One region of the Weissella coleopterorum genome, then DNA from elsewhere that is predicted to be linked to it. Evidence: predicted binding sites of a transcription regulator. Region 1 holds the regulator's gene; the other holds the start of a gene.
The links. Region 1 encodes HrcA, which represses chaperone genes, less so after heat shock. Its sites were predicted from a motif close to TTAGCACTCNNNNNNNNNGAGTGCTAA; they were not measured.
Positions count from the first base shown of each region.

Region 1 (9,831 bases):
GACTGAGATATCGACAAACCTTTTTGAAAGAACATATAATGCATTAGTTTCCATCCAACTTCTCCTTCCTTATCATTTCTAATGAATTAATATTTAAAAAGTCATCGTCATTTTAGTTTGTTGCTCGTCAGTAATGTTATTTTGTTTTTGATCCAAAACTGCAGCAAAGTTCAAATTAACGGTTTTGAGGTTTTGGATGGTTCCATCATTTGACCCCACCAATACAGTAGCAAAAGTTTCGACCGTAGATCCTGGCTGAATGCTAATTTGACTTAATTTCGCATCATTATCTAAACCACTTTGAACGGTAACGACATGCTGTTCTGAAATTTTGACTGCTTTCAATCCATCGGTTTTAACAACCTGTCCAGTTTGATTAGTGATCGAATAATTCAAAATCAAAGTTTGATAGTTTCCTGAAAGACTTCGATCATTGAATGCCATCTGGGCCATTTCAAGAGCCTCATCGGTTTTAGGTTGATTTAATTGTACTTTCACCTTTTTAACTACGTATGTCAAACCCTCAATACTGAGTTTTTGATTAACTTGTTCATTAATTTGTTGTAACTCAGTTCGATTGCCGGCTGGACTAATGCTATATTGGCCCACTTTCGTTAATGCACCATTTGCAACATATTGAGCAGAATTTTTTTCGGCATCCGTTATCTGATAAGTTCTTTCATTAGTTTTATTTTTAGCCCCATCTTGTAACGGCTTGATTGAATTCGTCTTTGCCGATTGCCGACTTGACTGATCTTGATCTGGGTTTCGACTATCGTTTGCTTTTTGAGATGTCCATACTGTCCAAGCCGCTCCCCCAAGCACTAATAAAATAACCACAACACTGCCGATCAACCACCATTTTTTATTTTTCACGTTTCATACCTACCCTAAAATTAATTGCATCCCCTCAACTCGATATCCAAAAACAGAATGCATTTTTTGATCAAGCTCAAAAACCAACTGGCTTTGATCCCAACCGGTTAAATCACTTAAATCTCTTAAGCTTAGTTGTCCATCACTTTGAGCTTTAACTTTAATTTGTTTTTGATTTATTTCAAATGCGATTGCTGGTAATATTGTCTGTTCTGTCCGAACCATAACTTGATATTGGCCAGGCATCGCTTCCGTTACCGTTTTAAACTGTGATAAATTCATGACTATCCTTTATATTATCTATTTTTTAAGTATTCTCGTCAATCATTTAATACTTTATTTCTATCAAAAATAATCTTCCCCGATCGTTTGCACCACTAAATACTAAACTAGTTAAATATATGAATAATTATACCTAAATATTTAGAAAATAAAAAACCTTAGCGCGGAAGCGCCAAGGTTTTTCAAAATTATTAATCACTATTTGATATGCCAATTATTATTGTTATTTATGATTTTCGGTTTTCCAAATCACCAAAAAACTAAATACCATACCACTTAAAACCATTAAGATGTATATTGGCAAAATGTAAATTGACCCATTGTGCATCAAACTCATTAAAAATGTTAACAGGCTAATTAATAAATAATACCAAAAACTAAATAGCCCACTAGCAGTACCAATGACATCTTCAAAACCTAATAAGGCATTACTTAAAACAATTGGTAATAATATATTAAGCCCCGTAAAGGTTACTAAAATGGCACCAAACAGCACCCATACATTTGTCGCGCCAAGCCCCATCGTAATAGCTCCGAGAAGTGCCACAATTAAACCAAGCATCATCAAATAAGCACCACTAAATCGCCCAATTAAACGATTCGTTACTAGTGAACCCGTTAAACTAGCGACGGCAATTAATAACCCGGTCCATCCATACGCCACAGGCGTCATTTTAAAATGATCGATAAAAATAAATGGTGCTTCAGCGTAATAGCTGAATAAAATTCCATTCACCCCACTAATTAATAAGCCGTAACTCCAAACCTTGGGGCTACTTAGCAACCGTTTGGTCACCATTAGCCAATTTTGACCTTGCTTATCGTTATTAATCAGACGGGTTTCTGGCAACGTTGTAGCGACATAAAATAAGAGTGCCACAGCCATCGCAATTAAAGCTGAAAATACACTGTGGTATCCGTAAATCATTTGAAAAAGCCCACCTAATAAAGGACCGAGTGCCGGGGCCAAAGCCAAGGCTGCGCCCACTTGAGCAAAAATTCGAGCTCGCTTTTCTCCCACAAAAGCTTCTCGCATAATGGTTTGGGTAATAACGGAACCTGAAGCTGCACCAAAGGCTTGAATAATTCGTGCCCCGAGCAACCAGTGGAAACCAGGTGCTAATAATAAGCCAAGATTACCCATTAAGTAGATACTTAACCCAATGGCCATTGCTTTTTTTCGACCAATTCGATCTGATAGGGGCCCAAAATATAAAACACCAAACGCAAATGCAAAAAAATAAGTACTCATCATAAGCTGAATGGTCGATTCAGTCACGGACATCCCCTGACTCAATGCTGGTAAAATTGGCGTGAAAATCGACTCACTCAATTGAGGAAAGCCGATTAAAGCGATAATAATTAAAATTGAAGGTTGTTTTTTTAGGACGTTCATTACGTAAATTCTCCTTAAGAATCTTTTGTTTATTTAGTCAATAAACGTCCTAATCCGCTTACGGTTGCGCAAGCAATAAATACAACATATTTAGACATTGGTCACGCTCCTTTCTTAAATCGAATCTAATCAGTATACAAACTTAACTACAAAATGTAAATAATAATCGAAATACTCAACCAAAATAATCCCTCAAAAAAAGCAGCAGGGCACTCACCCTGCTGCTTAGATATTAATAAATTAATTAAAGAAACCTTTTTTCACTTCACCATGCATAGCATTCTGAAATTTCTTTAAAGCATCTTGTTGTTCGCGAGTTAACTTAGTTGGCACATCAATATACACAATTACATATTGATCACCATACCCACTCCCTTGCAATCGGGGAGCTCCCTTACCACGCAAACGGAATCGTTTACCATTTGGCGTCCCAGCAGGGATCTTCAACTTGGCATCTCCATGAACGGTCTTAACCAGAATTTCACCACCAAGAGTTGCCGTAGCAAAGTCGAGCGGTTGTTCAAGATAAACATCTGCCCCATCCCGCTCAAAGCCATCCTTTGATGCCGCCACATGAAATACGACGAAAAGGTCTCCAAATGGTCCACCATTAGATCCAGCTTCTCCATATCCACTCATCCGCATTTGTTGACCATCATCAATTCCAGCTGGAACCGTAACTTTAACCTTTTTATGCTCACTTTGACCATTAGATCCAGTTCGATTATATTCGATTTCAGTATCTAAACCGGCAATTGCCTCTTCAAATGATAAGTTTAAACGATACTGCAAGTCTGAACCTTGTCTAGGCCGATTCGGATCAAAAGCACCACCAAACATTTGACTAAAGATATCCCCAAAGTCAGAATATCCACCTTGACCACCACCGAAGCCACCTTGACCACCAAAACCACCAAAGCCTTGTTGATCACCCGTAGTTCCAAATTGATCGTAAGAAGCTCGCTTGCTTTCATCCCCTAAGGTTTCATAAGCATCTTGAACTTTCTTATAAGTATCTTCAGCCCCGGACTCCTTATTAATATCTGGATGATACTTTTTTGATAATTTACGATATGCCTTTTTAATATCATCTTGCGATGCATTTTTATCCAGGCCTAGCGTTTCATATAATTCTGTATTATTCATGAGGAAAACCGCCTCCATTTTTTATTTTTTATGTATAAGAATAGGCCATACGCCTATTCTTAATGGCATCCGTCCCTCACGAGAGTAATTACAATTACTTTTTATCGTCAGAAACGTCTTCGAAATCACCATCAACAGTGTTATCATCAGCCTTATTTTCAGTTGCATCTGCTTCCTGTTCAGGAGAAGCTTGTTGATACAATTTAACTGCTAATTCTTGAGAAACCTTTTCCAAGGCTTCCTTCTTTGCTGTCATCTGGTCCAAATCGTCAGCTTCCTTAGCCGACTTCAATTCGGTCAAAGCATCTTCAACCGGCTTTTTATCGTCAGCTGACAACTTATCCCCTGTATCTTCCAAAGTCTTCTCAGCTGAGAAGATTAATTGATCGACATCATTACGCAAATCGACTTCTTCTTTACGCTTTTTGTCAGCCTCTTCATTGGCCTTGGCATCATTCATCATCTTTTCAATCTCTTCATCAGATAATGATCCTGAGTTTTGGATGGTGATCTTTTGTTCCTTTTGTGTTCCAAGATCCTTGGCAGAAACAGTTACAATTCCGTTTCGGTCAATGTCAAACTTAACTTCGATTTGTGGTACTCCACGTGGAGCAGCCGGAATATCAGTCAATTGGAACCGTCCCAATGTTTTGTTGTCAGCAGACATCGCACGCTCACCTTGCAAAACATGAATATCAACAGCTGGTTGATTATCAGCAGCAGTTGAGAAGACTTGTGACTTTGAAGTAGGGATCGTTGTATTACGATCGATTAACTTAGTGAAGACACCACCCATTGTTTCAATTCCAAGTGTTAATGGTGTCACGTCAAGCAAAACAACATCCTTAACATCACCAGTAATCACTCCACCTTGTACCGCTGCCCCTAAGGCAACCGCTTCATCAGGGTTAATTGAGTGATTTGGCTCCTTACCAGTCAAATCCTTAACGAATTCTTGAACGGCTGGAATACGAGTTGAACCACCATTCAAGATTACTTGATCAATCTCAGAATTTGATAACCCAGCATCCTTCAAGGCTGTTTCAACTGAAGCCTTAGTCCGCTCAACAAGATCACGTGTCAATTGGTTAAACTTAGCACGAGTCAAAGTTGTTTGAATGTGTAATGGTCCATTATCTGATGAAGCAATAAATGGTAAGTCAATTTGCGCTTCAGTAGCTTGTGACAAAGTCTTCTTTGCCGCTTCAGCAGCTTCCTTCAAACGTTGCATTGCCAAAGCATCTTGCTTCAAATCAATTCCGTTTTCGTTCTTAAAGTCTTCAGCTAACCAATCAATTACCTTTTCATCAAAGTCATCACCACCAAGATGTGTATCTCCTGACGTTGACAAAACTTCAAAGACTCCATCTCCTAATTCAAGGATAGAAACGTCAAAGGTTCCACCACCAAGATCATATACTAAGACTTTTTCATCCTTAGTCAAGTCATCAAGTCCATACGCCAATGCTGCCGCAGTGGGCTCGTTGATGATACGTTCCACTTCCAAACCAGCAATCTTACCGGCATTCTTAGTAGCTTGACGTTGGGCATCATTGAAGTAAGCTGGAACGGTAATAACCGCCTTATCAACTGTCTCACCTAAGTAATCTTCAGCATATTGCTTGATATATTGTAAAATCATCGCTGAAACTTCTTCTGGAGAATAATCTTTTCCAGCCACGGTTACCTTATAACCATCTTCACCCATGTGTGACTTAATTGACACAATAGTATCTGGGTTTGTCATGGCTTGACGCTTAGCAGTGTCACCAACTTGACTTTCACCATTTTTAAACGAAACAACAGAAGGCGTTGTCCGTCCACCATTAGGATTCGTGATAACCTTGGGAGTTCCTCCCTCCATCACTGCGACAGCTGAATTTGTAGTTCCTAAATCAATACCAATAATCTTTGACATATTAATTACCTCGATTTATTTTTTTATTTTATCTTTAACAATTAGTTATAAACAACAACCATCGCTGGTCGTACAACTCGATCAGCTAACAAGTAACCTTTTTGCAAAACTTGCGCCACCGTATCAACTGGATGCTGATCATCTGCGGGCTGAGTTTGAACCGATTGATGTATTTCAGGATCAAAATCTTCCCCCACTACGCCGACCGCTTTGATGTCATTATCTGCCAATGCACTATTCAAAGTCTTGTAAACCATTTCTACTCCAGTTTTAATCTGTTGAGCAGATTCATCATTAGCATCAACATTAATTGCTCGTTCCAAATTATCTAGCGCTGGTAGAATATCTTTCGCTAACTTTTGATTTGCATATTTTAATGAAATTGCTTGCTCTTTTGCAAAACGAGTTTGCATATTTTGCATTTCAGCATTAGTTCGCAAATACTTGTCTTCCAATGCATCATACTTTGCTTGTAATTCTTGCAACGGATCTACGTCGATCGAATTCTCATCATTAGAAACATCAGCATCGGTTGCAATTGTTTCACTATCAGTTTGATGGTCTGTTTCATCAACTGCTTCCAATAATTCTTCGTCAACTGACGTTGCTTGCTCCGCCTTATTTTCGGCCATACCAACACCTCTTTTCTAATAATATTCTTGTAATTCTTCTACTACTGCTTGGCGTACTTCATTCAAAATGGTTACGATTTTAGCGTAGGGCATATTTGTCGGTCCTAAAATTGCCAACTCTCCAAAGCCATGCATTGGAATTTGATACCGCGTTGAAACTAAACTATAAGGTTTTAAAATTTCATTCGTATTTTCTTCACCAATCTGAACGAAAACACCCTCATTTGCGGAGCCAATAATTCGATGCATTTCTTCTGGATCATCTAACAATTGGTAAAGCGCCTTAATATCCTTTAAATCGTTATCAGTCGTAAAGTCCATCACATTCAAGCTCCCCCCAATAAACACCTTATCTTGAATAGCTTGCGAGAGCATATCTCCAAACAACTGTAAGAAGGCTTGGGGCGAACAAATTGTTCGTTCTAAGTCTAGCGGTAGATCACCGCTTAAACTCTGTAGTGCTTCTCGAATGGGACGACCAACCAATTGATGATTAATATACGTGACAATCATCTCTAATTCTTCAATCGATGTTCCCTTAGGGAGTCGGAAACTTTGACTGGCAGTTTGTCCATTACTAGTGACCAAGACCGCCATAATTTGTTGCCCATCAATTGGAATCAGTTGAAAGCCCGAAAGTTTTACATCAATGGTAGCTGGTTTCAACGCAATGGTGGTATATCCTGTGATATTCGCCATAAATTTGGTAACTTGAATTAACAAATCATCAACTTGTTGAAATCTCCGACTAAAGGTGCGATAGATTTGTTGCCGTTCCTCTTGAGAAGACCGACGGGACGTCATTAAATAATCAACATAATAACGGTAACCCTCTTGAGAAGGGATTCGTCCAGAAGAAGTATGTTCCTTTTGAATCAATCCCTGCCCTTCTAACTGTGCCATCTCATTTCGAATTGTCGCCGAACTAACCGGTAGATTTATATCAACCAACAAAGCTTTTGAGCCAACAGCTTTTCCAAATCGGATGTAATCAGCAATAATCGCATTTAAAATGATTCTTTGCCGTTCTGTTAACATCGCAATTCTTCCTTTCTTGGTTATTAGCACTCGATCTTTCTTCTTGCTAACATCTATAATAATACACGTCTAAAAATGAATGTCAACCTTTTTAGCACTTATATTTGAAGAGTGCTAAAAGAGCTAATTTCTAAGGGTTTCCAAGAAATAGGTCTACCCATCTTCTAATATTTTAAATTTTTTTGATCTCATCCGAAATAAAATTGCTTTAAAATATCAACTTATAAAAAACAACTTGCTCCCGGATTCATTTAGATTTTAGCACTAAATGAAAATCACTTTAAGCAAGTTGCTTTAATTTGAGTTGTAACTTCAATGTTCGCAGTAACATTACGAACAATAATTTAGTCTAAGAAATCTCGTAATTGCTTTGAACGCGTTGGATGGCGCAACTTTCGTAACGCTTTTGCTTCAATTTGTCGGATTCGTTCTCGAGTAACCCCAAATACCTTACCAACTTCTTCCAAAGTTCGCGTCCGACCATCTTCTAAACCAAACCGAAGCCGTAAGACGTTCTCTTCGCGGTCCGTTAAAGTGTCCAAGACCGACTCTAATTGCTCTTTCAACATTTGATATGCCGCAGAATCTGCTGGTGAGATTGCTTCATTATCTTCAATGAAATCGCCAAGATGAGAATCATCCTCTTCCCCAATCGGAGTTTCCAATGAAACTGGTTCCTGAGCTATTTTCAAAATATCGCGAACTTTTTCAGTTGCAATATCCATTTCAGCCCCAATTTCTTCGGGCGTTGGCTCACGTCCTAAATCAGATAGCAATGAACGTTGAATCCGAATCAATTTATTGATCGTTTCAACCATGTGAACAGGAATTCGGATCGTTCGGGCTTGATCCGCAATTGCACGGGTAATAGCTTGACGAATCCACCATGTTGCATAGGTTGAAAATTTAAATCCTTTTCGGTAATCAAACTTTTCAACGGCCTTCATCAATCCCATATTTCCTTCTTGAATTAAATCTAAAAATTGCATTCCACGACCGACATAACGTTTGGCAATCGAAACAACTAAACGTAAGTTTGCTTCAGCCAATTCTTGCTTCGCACTGGCGTCCCCATCTTCAATCCGCTCAGCCAATGCCACCTCTTCTTCACCGGTTAGCAAACTTACCCGACCAATTTCTTTAAGGTACATCCGGACCGGGTCATTAATCTTAATACCAGTCGGAGCTTCAGCAGCTTGTTTTAATTCTTTTTCACTTAAGGCATTTTTTTGATTATTCAAAGCACGCGCGGCTGGCTCACCTTGTTCATCAACAATTGAGATCCCAGCCGCTTCCACTTTATCATATAATTCATCAATTTGCGGTGCATTTAAATTCCAACGTTTAACTAAAGTTTCATGTAACTCATCTTCTTTAATTGACGTTGCTTTTTTGTAGTCTTTAACCAAATCCTTGATTGCTTTATCAAAGCCTTTTTGATCGAATTCCACATCAGTTTGCTCTACTTTTTTTGGCATACTATATACTCCTTAATTTGACAAAAATAATTATTGTTTAGCTTGTTTTTCCCGTAATAAAGTTAGCACCTCAAAACTTAACTGTGTGGCCAAAACTTCATTATGAACTTGTTTCGCTTCTAATAATTCTCGCTGTTTTTGTTTAATCTTCTCTTCCAATGGTGCCTGATTTAAAAGTACGCTAACATACTCATCCACTTGTTCAAGATCTTGCATCAATGCATCGTCAATTTGATTCAACTGCGAAAGCACGCGAACCAGTTCTGGCTCCTTGACGAAATCCATAAATTCCGCCCAATCTTTGATTTCTTGAATTTGTTTTTTTTGTTTAAATCCATCTGCTAATAAGAACAGCGTTTCATAAATGACATCAACAAAATGAAAATCCGAACTACTAGTTACTTTTAACCACGCATCTTGGCGTTTCAACATCCAAGTCAGTAAAATTTGCTCAGCTTGCTCCACTCGTGATAAGGCGGGTCTTTCGAACAACGTCGGTCGGTCTACTATAACCTGTTCCGGTTCAATATATGACTCAGGGCCTCTTTTAATCACTTGTTTTTGTAACATTAAACTACGTAATTGTTCTTCCAAACCTGAACTACTAACGTTAAATTCCGTCGCTAATTGTTGAACAAAAGTTTGCCGCACTAATGGTTCTTTAACCTGCGCTAAAGTTGGTAAAACCTGCTCAAGATAATTAAAAATATCTCCTTGGTTACTCAAATCAAAATCTTGACGTAGATAATTCAAATTAAATGCGACCGGATCTTCTAAATTACGAGTTAAAACTTCTTGAAACGCATCAATCCCTTGACTTCGTAAATATTCATCCGGATCTTGGTTGTCTGGGATATGAATAATTTTAGTTTTTAATGAACTATTTTGATCAATCAGTTCAATCGCCCGATGGGTGGCTGCTTGACCCGCTGCATCAGAGTCATAGGCCACATGAATTTCTTCTGCATTTTGATTCAGTCGCCGAACCTGAGCTTTTGTCAAGCTCGTTCCCATTGATGCAACCCCATTGTGAATTCCCGCCTGAAAAGCTGCGATAACATCCAT
Region 1 is NZ_CP049888.1:1,036,242-1,046,072, forward strand. It holds gene G7084_RS05330 (sugar transferase) at 1-54, opposite strand, end outside; gene G7084_RS05335 (hypothetical protein) at 94-876, opposite strand; gene G7084_RS05340 (hypothetical protein) at 886-1,158, opposite strand; gene G7084_RS05345 (multidrug effflux MFS transporter) at 1,382-2,554, opposite strand; gene G7084_RS05350 (DnaJ C-terminal domain-containing protein) at 2,795-3,700, opposite strand; gene dnaK (molecular chaperone DnaK) at 3,795-5,618, opposite strand; gene grpE (nucleotide exchange factor GrpE) at 5,660-6,250, opposite strand; gene hrcA (heat-inducible transcriptional repressor HrcA) at 6,266-7,288, opposite strand; gene rpoD (RNA polymerase sigma factor RpoD) at 7,633-8,766, opposite strand; gene dnaG (DNA primase) at 8,797-9,831, opposite strand, start outside.

Region 2 (9,831 bases), 430 kb from region 1:
TGATATTGGCCCCTAATGCTAGAACTCCACCATCCCCAAAGATAAAAGCTTGGAGAATGAGCGCAAGGGTTAGCGCTAAAACTGCTTCATACGGGCCTAATAGAATTGCTAGAATGGTCGCGCCGACTGCATGTGCCGATGTCCCACCCGGAATTGGTAAATTTAGCATCATAATTAGAAACGAACAGGCTGCACCAATTCCGATCAGGGCAATGCGGTCTGGGGCGTTTTTGATTTTATTGGCAACTTGTTTAGTGGCGTAAGTGACAATGGGAAACGCTGTGGCGTACATTAAAAAACAGGTTTCAGGGCTCAGATATCCATCTGGAATATGCATTTTTTGATCTCCTAATTTTGTAATAAATTTAGTTTAGATCAGATGTTTAAATCAATTAAATGGCCACATTATCTAATAAGTAATCCATATCCTTAATAATAATGTGGTGATTCTTTATATCAATCACCCCCTGTTGACGGAGCGAGGTAAGAATTCGATTTACTGAAGATTGTGAATTGATTCCACAAAATCCAGCGATGTCTTCATTAGTTACCATGAAATCAATATAAGTTCCTTGACGATCCGGCAGTCGTTTACCAAAGAGGGTATTTAATTCATATAAAAAAGCACAGACAGCTCCAGCTTTACCATTCATCATAATCCGTTGGAGGTGAACAATATTTTGAGATAATTTATTGCGATAGTACTCCTTGACATAGGATTGAAGACCTTCGTCAGCGTTAACCAAGCGCCAAAAATCAACTCGGTCAATTTTATAAAATTCAGCAAACTCAGATTCAATTCGAACGTTGAAAGGTTGATCAGTATATTTGGAAACTTCATCACGTAAAAGACTGATAACGTCAGGTTTAGTAATATATGAAATGTTAAATTCTCGTCCATCTTGCAAAATAGTGGAGTTTTTCACAATTCCATTTTTCAAGATATAAGTGCTACTTTCTTCAAAACCATGATAAGTCAAATAGGTATGTCTTTTTTTTCGAACAACTGGGACGCCTTCTCGTTCTAGAGAGTTAAGTAAGTATTCAATATGGCTAAGAACCATCATAAACCTCCGGTAAGTCAAGATGATAAACATCTGATCTTTTAATATGATACTTTTAAAAAAATTTTACCACACTCCTAAATCTTTATAACAAATCATATAAATAAATGAAGATGTCTAATTACAATAATGAATCTTGTTTTTTTAAACCAAAATACGCCCTACAATGAATGTCAGTTTCACGAATGTAATATATTTCAAGGGGAGCGTTTTACATGATTGATATTGAACTACCATACGACAAAAAGACCATTACCGCACATATTGCGGATGAAAATTTTGCTGGTAAATTGGTTTCGAAAGCGGCTAATTTTAAAGCGAAATTTGATGAAAAAGAATTAGTGGAACGATCTTTGGATGAAGCAATTGGCGGACCAACGTTAGAGGAACGGGCCCAAGGCAAAAAAAATATTGTGATTATTTCATCGGATCATACTCGCCCGGTCCCATCGCATATCATTACGCCGATTTTGTTACGCCGGTTGCGGGCGGTTGCACCTGAAGCTCGGATTCGAATTTTGGTGGCGACGGGGTTCCATCGTCCGTCCACACAGGAAGAGTTGATTAATAAATATGGTGCTGCCATTGTCGAAAACGAAGAAATTGTGATGCATAAGTCTGAAGTTGACGCGGATATGGTTAAAATTGGAACTTTACCGTCTGGCGGGGAACTTATTATTAATAAAGTAGCAGCCGAAGCGGATCTTTTAATTGCTGAAGGTTTCATTGAATCGCATTTTTTCGCTGGCTTTTCAGGTGGTCGTAAATCAGTCTTACCAGGAATTGCTTCATACAAAACGATTATGGCTAACCATTCGGGTGAATTTATTGATGATCAACACTCACGCACAGGTAATTTGCACCATAATTTAATTCATGAGGATATGGTGTACGCCGCTAAGCAGGCGCACTTAGAATTTATTTTAAATGTTGTGCTTGATGAAAATAAAAAAATTATTGGTTCATTTGCTGGTGATATTGAGGCAGCTCATCAAAAAGGAACTGACTTTGTGGCTTCGTTGTCGCAAGTCAAGGCCGTTAAGTCTGAAATAACAATTTCGACTAATGGTGGTTATCCTTTAGACCAAAATATCTATCAAGCCGTAAAAGGAATGACTGCCGCTGAAGCTTCCAACCAAGATCACGGCACGATTATTATGGTCGCTGGAATGCGTGATGGGCATGGAGGAGAAGGTTTTTATCATAATATTGCGGATGTCAAAGAACCAAAAATGTTTTTGGATAAAGCCACACATACCCCACGGTTAAAAACGGTTCCGGATCAATGGACCGCTCAAATTCTAGCTCGTATTTTAGTTCATCATCGAGTCATCATGGTATCAGATTTAGTTGAGCCTAAATTAATTACTGATATGCATATGGAATTAGCTTCAACTCTTGAGGAGGCCTTAGATATGGCCTATCAAAAAGAAGGTCAACGGGCCAAGGTAACAGTAATTCCCGATGGTCTAGGTGTAATTATTTCAGAGGATTAGAAAATGCAAAAGGAACAGATGACGCAAATATTGCAAGCGGTGGCCGCTCAAGAGATTGATGTTGACCAAGCTCAAAAAAAAATATTGAATCAAGGGTTTACTGAATTAGATTTTGCGAAGATTGATTTTGATCGGCAGAAACGTACAGGCTACCCCGAGGTTATTTATGGGGCTGGAAAGACTGTGACAGAACTGAAAAAAATTATTTTTGCGATGCTTGAACAGAATCTACCAATTTTAGTAACTAGAGTAGATGCTATGAAAGCCGCAATTTTGGGTGAGCAATTTCCCACTCTGCACTATAATGCCCGCGCCGAAGTATTAGCTACTAAACCAGCCCAGGAGTTGGTTGGTAAAATTGCGATCGTGACGGCTGGGACTTCGGACCTTAAAGTTGCAGAAGAGGCGGCAGAAACGGCCTTATTTTTAGGCAATCAAGTTAATCGAATTTATGATGTGGGGGTGGCAGGCATTCACCGCTTATTTGCGCGCCTTGATGAAATTCGGGCGGCGCAAGTTGTGATTGTGATTGCGGGGATGGAAGGTGCTCTAGCAAGTGTGGTTGGCGGTTTGGTTGCTAAACCGGTAATTGCGGTTCCGACAAGTATTGGCTACGGATCAAATTTTGGAGGAATGACGGCGTTGTTAACGATGCTAAATTCTTGTGCGTCGGGAATTACAGTCGTTAATATCGATAACGGTTTCGGTGCAGCTTATTCAGCCAGTATGATTAATCAGATCGGGGTAGCAAAATGAAAACTCTATATTTAGATCCATTTTCAGGTGTAGCAGGAGATATGCTCGTTGGGGCGTTACTAGACTTGGGCTTAGATTTTGAACAGTGGCAAGTCCAATTGCAACGCTTAAATATCACTGGTTATCATTTGTCGATCGAAAAAACTAAGGTCTCAGCCATTAATGGGACCAAGTTTCATGTGCAATTAGTTGATCATAAACAAAAGATTGATACGGGATTAACCGCGTTGGAGCAGACTTCGACAGTGGATGCGCATGCTAATCAATCAGTTAAGCATCATCACCATCATCATGGACGAAATTTAGAAATGATTACAAGCATCATTGAAACCAGCGGACTTTCAACCTATGTCAAAGAATCAGCCATTGCCGTTTTTCAAGAGATTGCCCAAGCAGAAGCGCAGGTGCATGGCTTGGCAATGAACGAAATTCACTTTCATGAAGTGGGCGCTGTAGATTCGATCGTGGATATTGTTGGAACTTTAATTGCCATTGAAATGTTAGAGGTTGATCAGATTGTCTGTGGTGAAATTTATGATGGGACGGGATTAATCCAGGTAGCGCATGGAATGATGCCCGTTCCAGTTCCCGCAGTCATGATCTTACGCCAGGGAGCCGATTTGCCAATGCGTCAACGTGCTGATGTAAAGACGGAATTAGTTACCCCCACGGGGCTGGCGTTACTTAAATTTTTAGTGAATGAATTTGGACCGCAACCGCAGGATATGATTTTACTGGGCGTAGGCTATGGATTTGGGAGTCGAGAAACTGGAGCATTAAACGCGCTACGGATTAGTTTGTTTGATTCCAAAATGAGTAAAAAGATTCAACAAAGGCAGAGCGATGCGGTATTAGAATTGCATACGAATTTAGATGATGAAACGGGTGAAGCGATCGGGGCGATCACAAACCATTTAATGAATTTAGGTGTCTATGATGTCTTTTGCACGCCCATTTTTATGAAAAAGAATCGGCCGGCTTATGAACTAACTGTTATTCTTCCTGCCCGCCTCCAAAATAGCGTAATCGAATTATTATTTAGAAAAACGTCCACGGTGGGAGTTCGGTGGCAAAATATGCAACGGGCCATGATGGAACGTTCCTTTGAACAGATTGAAACCACTTTGGGGCTGGTTCAGGTTAAAAATTTTACATATCACGGTATTGAGAAATTCAGTTTTGAATTTGATGATATAAATCAGATCGCTGAAAAACATCATCTAACGTTAACTAAAGTTAAGCAAATAGTAATGCAACAAATCAAGCAAGATAAGTACAGGGAGCTTTAAAAATGAATATTTTAGATAAACAAAATCAAGTTATAAGTATGTTAAAAGAGTCAAAAAAAGTATTAGTAGCTTTTTCAGGAGGGATTGATTCAACGCTGGTATTAAAACTAGCGGTGGATACTTTAGGCACCCAAAACGTTAAGGCGGTCGTAGCAAATTCAGTGTTATTTACCCAGGTCGAATTTGATCAGGCGGTCGGATTGGGAAAGACGATGGGGGTGGAAGTAATTCAGACGGAAATTGATTACTTAACGAATGAATCCATTAAATATAATAAACCAACATCATGGTATTGGATGAAAAAATTATTTTACCAACGGCTTAATGAAATTGCTAAAGAAGAACAAGTTGATGCTGTATTAGACGGGATGATCATGGATGATCAACAGGACTTTCGTCCCGGATTACGGGCTCGTGATGAGGAAGGGGCGATCTCATTACTTCAAGCAGCTGATTTTTATAAAAGTGATGTCCGTAATTTGGCGACACAATTGGGTTTGAAAAATTGGAATAAGGTCGCTTCTTGTTCTGTCTCATCACGGTTCCCATATAATACTGAGTTGACCGTGGTGGCGATTGAACGTTTGAAGCAAGCTGAAGCCTTTTTGCGAAGTTTGGGGTTCGCAACCGTACGGGTACGAGTGCAAGATTTAACTGCTCGAATTGAGGTGCCTTTGACACAGGTAAATGAATTGATTCAACAAGCAGGCCAAATTAATGCGCAATTAAAAGAATATGGCTATCAGTTTGTGACTGTTGATCTACAAGGATTTAAGTCGGGGCGTATGAATGATCAATTATCAAATGAAGTGAAAAACGCTTTGGTAGATTAGCATTATGAGATATCAAGATGAAACCGAGATGGAATCAAGCTTGAGGTGTTCATGTGGGTGTCATTGCATTGAAGCTTAATGGGTTTAAGGCTGATCGTTTCAAGTTGATGAGTTGATAGAAAAGGAGTTTTTGGTATGTTGCACAGTTTATTTGCGGAGTTTTTAAGCACTGCACTCATGGTTGTTTTTGGAGTTGGCGTTCATGCAGATACCGTCTTGAATGATACTAAATATCACGGTTCTGGACATTTATTTGCGATCACCACCTGGGGATTTGGAATTTCCGTTGCCCTGTTTATTTTTGGAGGGGGTTGTATGAATCCAGCCATGGTCTTAGCTCAAAATATTTTGGGTTTGTTACCTTGGTCGGATTTGGTACCATATTCGATTGCTGAAGTTCTCGGTGGGGTTATTGGTTCGATGATTGTCTGGGTGATGTATGCCGATCAATTTCGCTCTTCGGAAGATAAAATTGACCCTAATGTGATTCGGAATATGTTTTCAACGGCACCGGCCATTCGTAATTTACCCCGGAATTTTTTCGTAGAATTCTTTGCTACCTTTGTTTTTATTACTGGTATTTTTGCGATTTCACAGATTAAGGTTCCAGGCGTCACACCGATTGGCGTTGGTTTATTGGTCTGGGCCATCGGAATGGGTTTGGGGGGGCCAACGGGATTTGCGATGAATTTAGCGCGTGATATGGGTCCTCGAATTGCGCATCGGTTGCTACCTATTAAAAATAAAGCTGAATCTGATTGGCAATATGGAGTTATCGTTCCTGGAATCGCACCATTCTTGGGCGCAGCAGTAGCGGCATTATTTGTTAAATATTTTTTATCTATCTAAATTTTTATAAATCAAGACAGTATTTAATTTAAGCGCATACATGGACTCTCGAATATGCTATAATTTGTTCGTATAAATAAATTAGGAGATAATTTATCCAGATGAATAAACACATGCAAGATCCTGATGTTAAAAAATTAATGCAAAAAGATGTTTTTAAAAAGGTTGATGATGGTGATTGGTACCAGTATGGTCATGAACCACAGTTACAAGCGATCGTTAAAAAAAGTGCCCAACAGATTCAAAAAATTAACCAAATAGCGATTGAAGATGATCGCAAAGCGACCGACCAATTACGTCAGTTTTTGCCGCATCTTGCCGCAGATGTTGATATATATTTTCCGATTAATTCAATCGAATACCCTGAAAAATTATCAGTGGGTTCGCGGACGTTTATAAATGCAAATTTACAGATTTTAAGTGCTGGGCAAGTAACTATCGGCCAAGATTGTTTTATCGGTCCAAATTGTCAATTGTATACGCCGAATCATCACCCTTCAAATCCGAAGCTCCGTCGGGCAGGTTGGCAATATGACTTACCGATTAAAATTGGAGATGATTGCTGGTTTGGTGGATCGGTAATTGTTTTGCCGGGTGTCACAATTGGCGATAATGTAGTGATTGGAGCTGGGAGTGTGGTTACCAAAGATATCCCAAGTCATACCATGGCGGCCGGAAATCCAGCCCGTGTCATCAAACAAATGCCCAAAATTCAGGAATGAGGGTTGAATGTTGAATTAACCATGTTAGAATGGGATAAGTGATGTTCAGTTATAGCTTTTTTGTTGATTGTTATCTTGACAAAATATAAAAAAACATGTAAATTAGAACAGTTGAAAAATAATCGATTATTAATTAATGCTGCCTCCTCAGTTTAGGCTTGGTAGCGTAAAAAGGAGGATACAACTATGGCAGTTCCAACACATAAAACTTCAAAGGCTAAGAAGCGTTCACGTCGTGGAGGACGCGGTGGAATCCAAACCACTGCAATCCACATGAACGAAAATGGTGTTTACGTACGTAACCACCACGTAGCCGCTGATGGTTCATATAAGGGTAAGCAAGTTATCGAAACTAAGTAATTTTAGTTGATAATTTAAAAGATAGAAGAGCTGATGAATTTTTAATTCGTCAGCTTTTTTTGTTGGTATTAACGATGAAAAATGTGACATGGTCAAAAAAATATATTAAAATAAGATTATAACAAAATGTTATTTAACACAGAAAAACATTAGAAATTCCGTAAAATGACTTGCACTCTATATGGTATAGTGCTAAAATAATCATGTAAGGTTAGGAAAGGTCAAAATTAAAATTAAAGTATGTGAACGCGGTGACCTTTAAACTCATAAGAATAATTTAAAAATAGGAGGATATACAATATGGCAAATTATGACCCATTTAGTTTCTCGAATTTTGATGATATTTTTAATGCGATGAACGGAACCAATGACACAGCACGGCAACGAGCGCAAATGCAGCGGGCGCAGATGCAACGAGCAGCACAAGAACAAGCTAGTCGGCAACGACAGGCTGAAGTGGCTGAAAATCAACAAAATGAAGGTTTATTAGAACAGTTTGGAATTAATATGACCGAAATGGCTCGTAAAGGTAAATTTGATCCAGTAATTGGTCGTGATGATGAAATTCAACGAGTGATTGAAATTTTGAATCGACGGACGAAAAATAATCCCGTTTTGATCGGAGAGGCTGGAGTTGGTAAGACTGCAGTTGTTGAGGGCTTAGCACAAGCAATCGTTGATGGACAAGTTCCCGTTAAATTACAGGGTAAAGAAGTAATACGTTTAGATGTTGTTTCAATGGTGCAAGGGACTGGTGTACGTGGACAATTTGAAGAACGAATGCAAAAGCTAATGGAAGAAGTTACAAAACGTGAAGATGTTGTTTTGTTTATTGATGAAATCCATGAAATTATGGGAGCTGGTTCCGCCGGTGAAGGTGGAATGGACGCTGGAAATATTTTGAAGCCAGCATTAGCTCGTGGTGAATTCCAATTAATTGGAGCAACTACATTAAATGAATATCGACAAATTGAGAAGGATGCGGCGATTGCACGACGTTTCCAAACGGTTCAAGTTGATGAACCTAGTGCAGAAGAAGCGCTTCAAATTTTGGAAGGAATTCGAGGACGTTATGAAGATTATCATAAGGTTAAATATAGCGATGATGCTTTAAAGGCTGCAGTGGAGCTGTCAGACCGGTACATCCCTGAGCGCTTCTTACCAGATAAAGCCATTGACTTAATGGATGAAGCAGGTTCCCGAAAAAACTTAGCGATTAAGGTGGATGATCCAAAGAAATTAGAAAATCAAATTAAATATGCAGAAGATATGAAACAACAGTCAATTGATGCAGAAGATTATGAAAAGGCCGGTTATTGGAAGGCACAGGTAGAACAACTCAACCGCCAGAAGCAAGCGGCGCATGATTCGCAACCTGTTGATAGTCAAGTGCAGACAATTGGGGTTGATGACATTCAAAAAATTGTTGAAGAAAAGACAGGGATTCCAGTTGGTGATTTACAGAATGCCGAACAAAAGCAATTACAAAACTTAGCGGATAATCTAGCGGATCACGTGATTGGTCAAACTGAGGCTACTAAGAAGGTAGCGCGGGCCATTCGACGGAATCGGGTGGGCTTTAATAAAGCCAATCGACCAATTGGAAGCTTCTTATTTGTTGGTCCAACTGGAGTTGGTAAGACTGAAACTGCTAAACAATTAGCTAAAGAATTATTTGGAACAACTGATAGTCTAATTCGATTTGATATGTCGGAATATATGGAAAAACATAGTGTCTCTAAGTTGATCGGAGCGCCTGCCGGTTATATTGGTTATGAAGAGGCGGGTCAATTAACAGAAGCTGTTCGGCGGCATCCTTACTCATTGATTTTGCTAGATGAGGTGGAAAAAGCACATCCTGATGTAATGAATATGTTCTTACAAATTCTCGATGATGGGCGTTTGACTGATGCCCAAGGGCATACAGTATCATTTAAAGATACAATTATTATTATGACTTCAAACGCTGGAACGCAAAATCATGTTTCAGAAGATGAATCTGAAATTAAGCTGATGGATCGTCTTGCACCATACTTTAAACCTGAATTCTTGAATCGATTTGATGGTATTGTAGAATTTAATGCGTTGACTAAGTCAGACTTGATGAAGATTGTACGATTGATGTTAACAGATATGAATCAAATGATTGCCCCAACGGGATTGACCATTGAGGTTGATGAGAAAGTTCAAGCTAAGTTGGTCGATTTAGGTTATGATCCCGCAATGGGGGCGCGACCATTACGTCGAGTGATTCAAGAACAATTAGAAGACCAGATTGCCGACTTCTATTTGGATCATCCAACAGAACATGAGCTAGTAGCACACTTAAAAGATGATAAAATTGTTATTGAGAGTGCTAAAAAATAATTAACTTGGTTGTGTTTAGATTATTAAATATTAGTTATGTAAGAAAATAGCTTTAATTTGAAATTTAATTAATTCAAGTTCGGATGACTTTCCTG
Region 2 is NZ_CP049888.1:1,464,835-1,474,665, reverse strand. It holds gene cbiM (cobalt transporter CbiM) at 1-337, opposite strand, end outside; gene G7084_RS07445 (Crp/Fnr family transcriptional regulator) at 393-1,064, opposite strand; gene larA (nickel-dependent lactate racemase) at 1,280-2,560, shown strand; gene larB (nickel pincer cofactor biosynthesis protein LarB) at 2,564-3,316, shown strand; gene larC (nickel pincer cofactor biosynthesis protein LarC) at 3,313-4,605, shown strand; gene larE (ATP-dependent sacrificial sulfur transferase LarE) at 4,608-5,438, shown strand; gene larD (D/L-lactic acid transporter LarD) at 5,574-6,287, shown strand; gene G7084_RS07415 (sugar O-acetyltransferase) at 6,389-7,009, shown strand; gene rpmF (50S ribosomal protein L32) at 7,196-7,369, shown strand; gene G7084_RS07405 (ATP-dependent Clp protease ATP-binding subunit) at 7,670-9,736, shown strand.
Region 2: a site for HrcA is predicted at 7,539-7,565, ahead of G7084_RS07405 (ATP-dependent Clp protease ATP-binding subunit). Genes of this name have one in related genera too.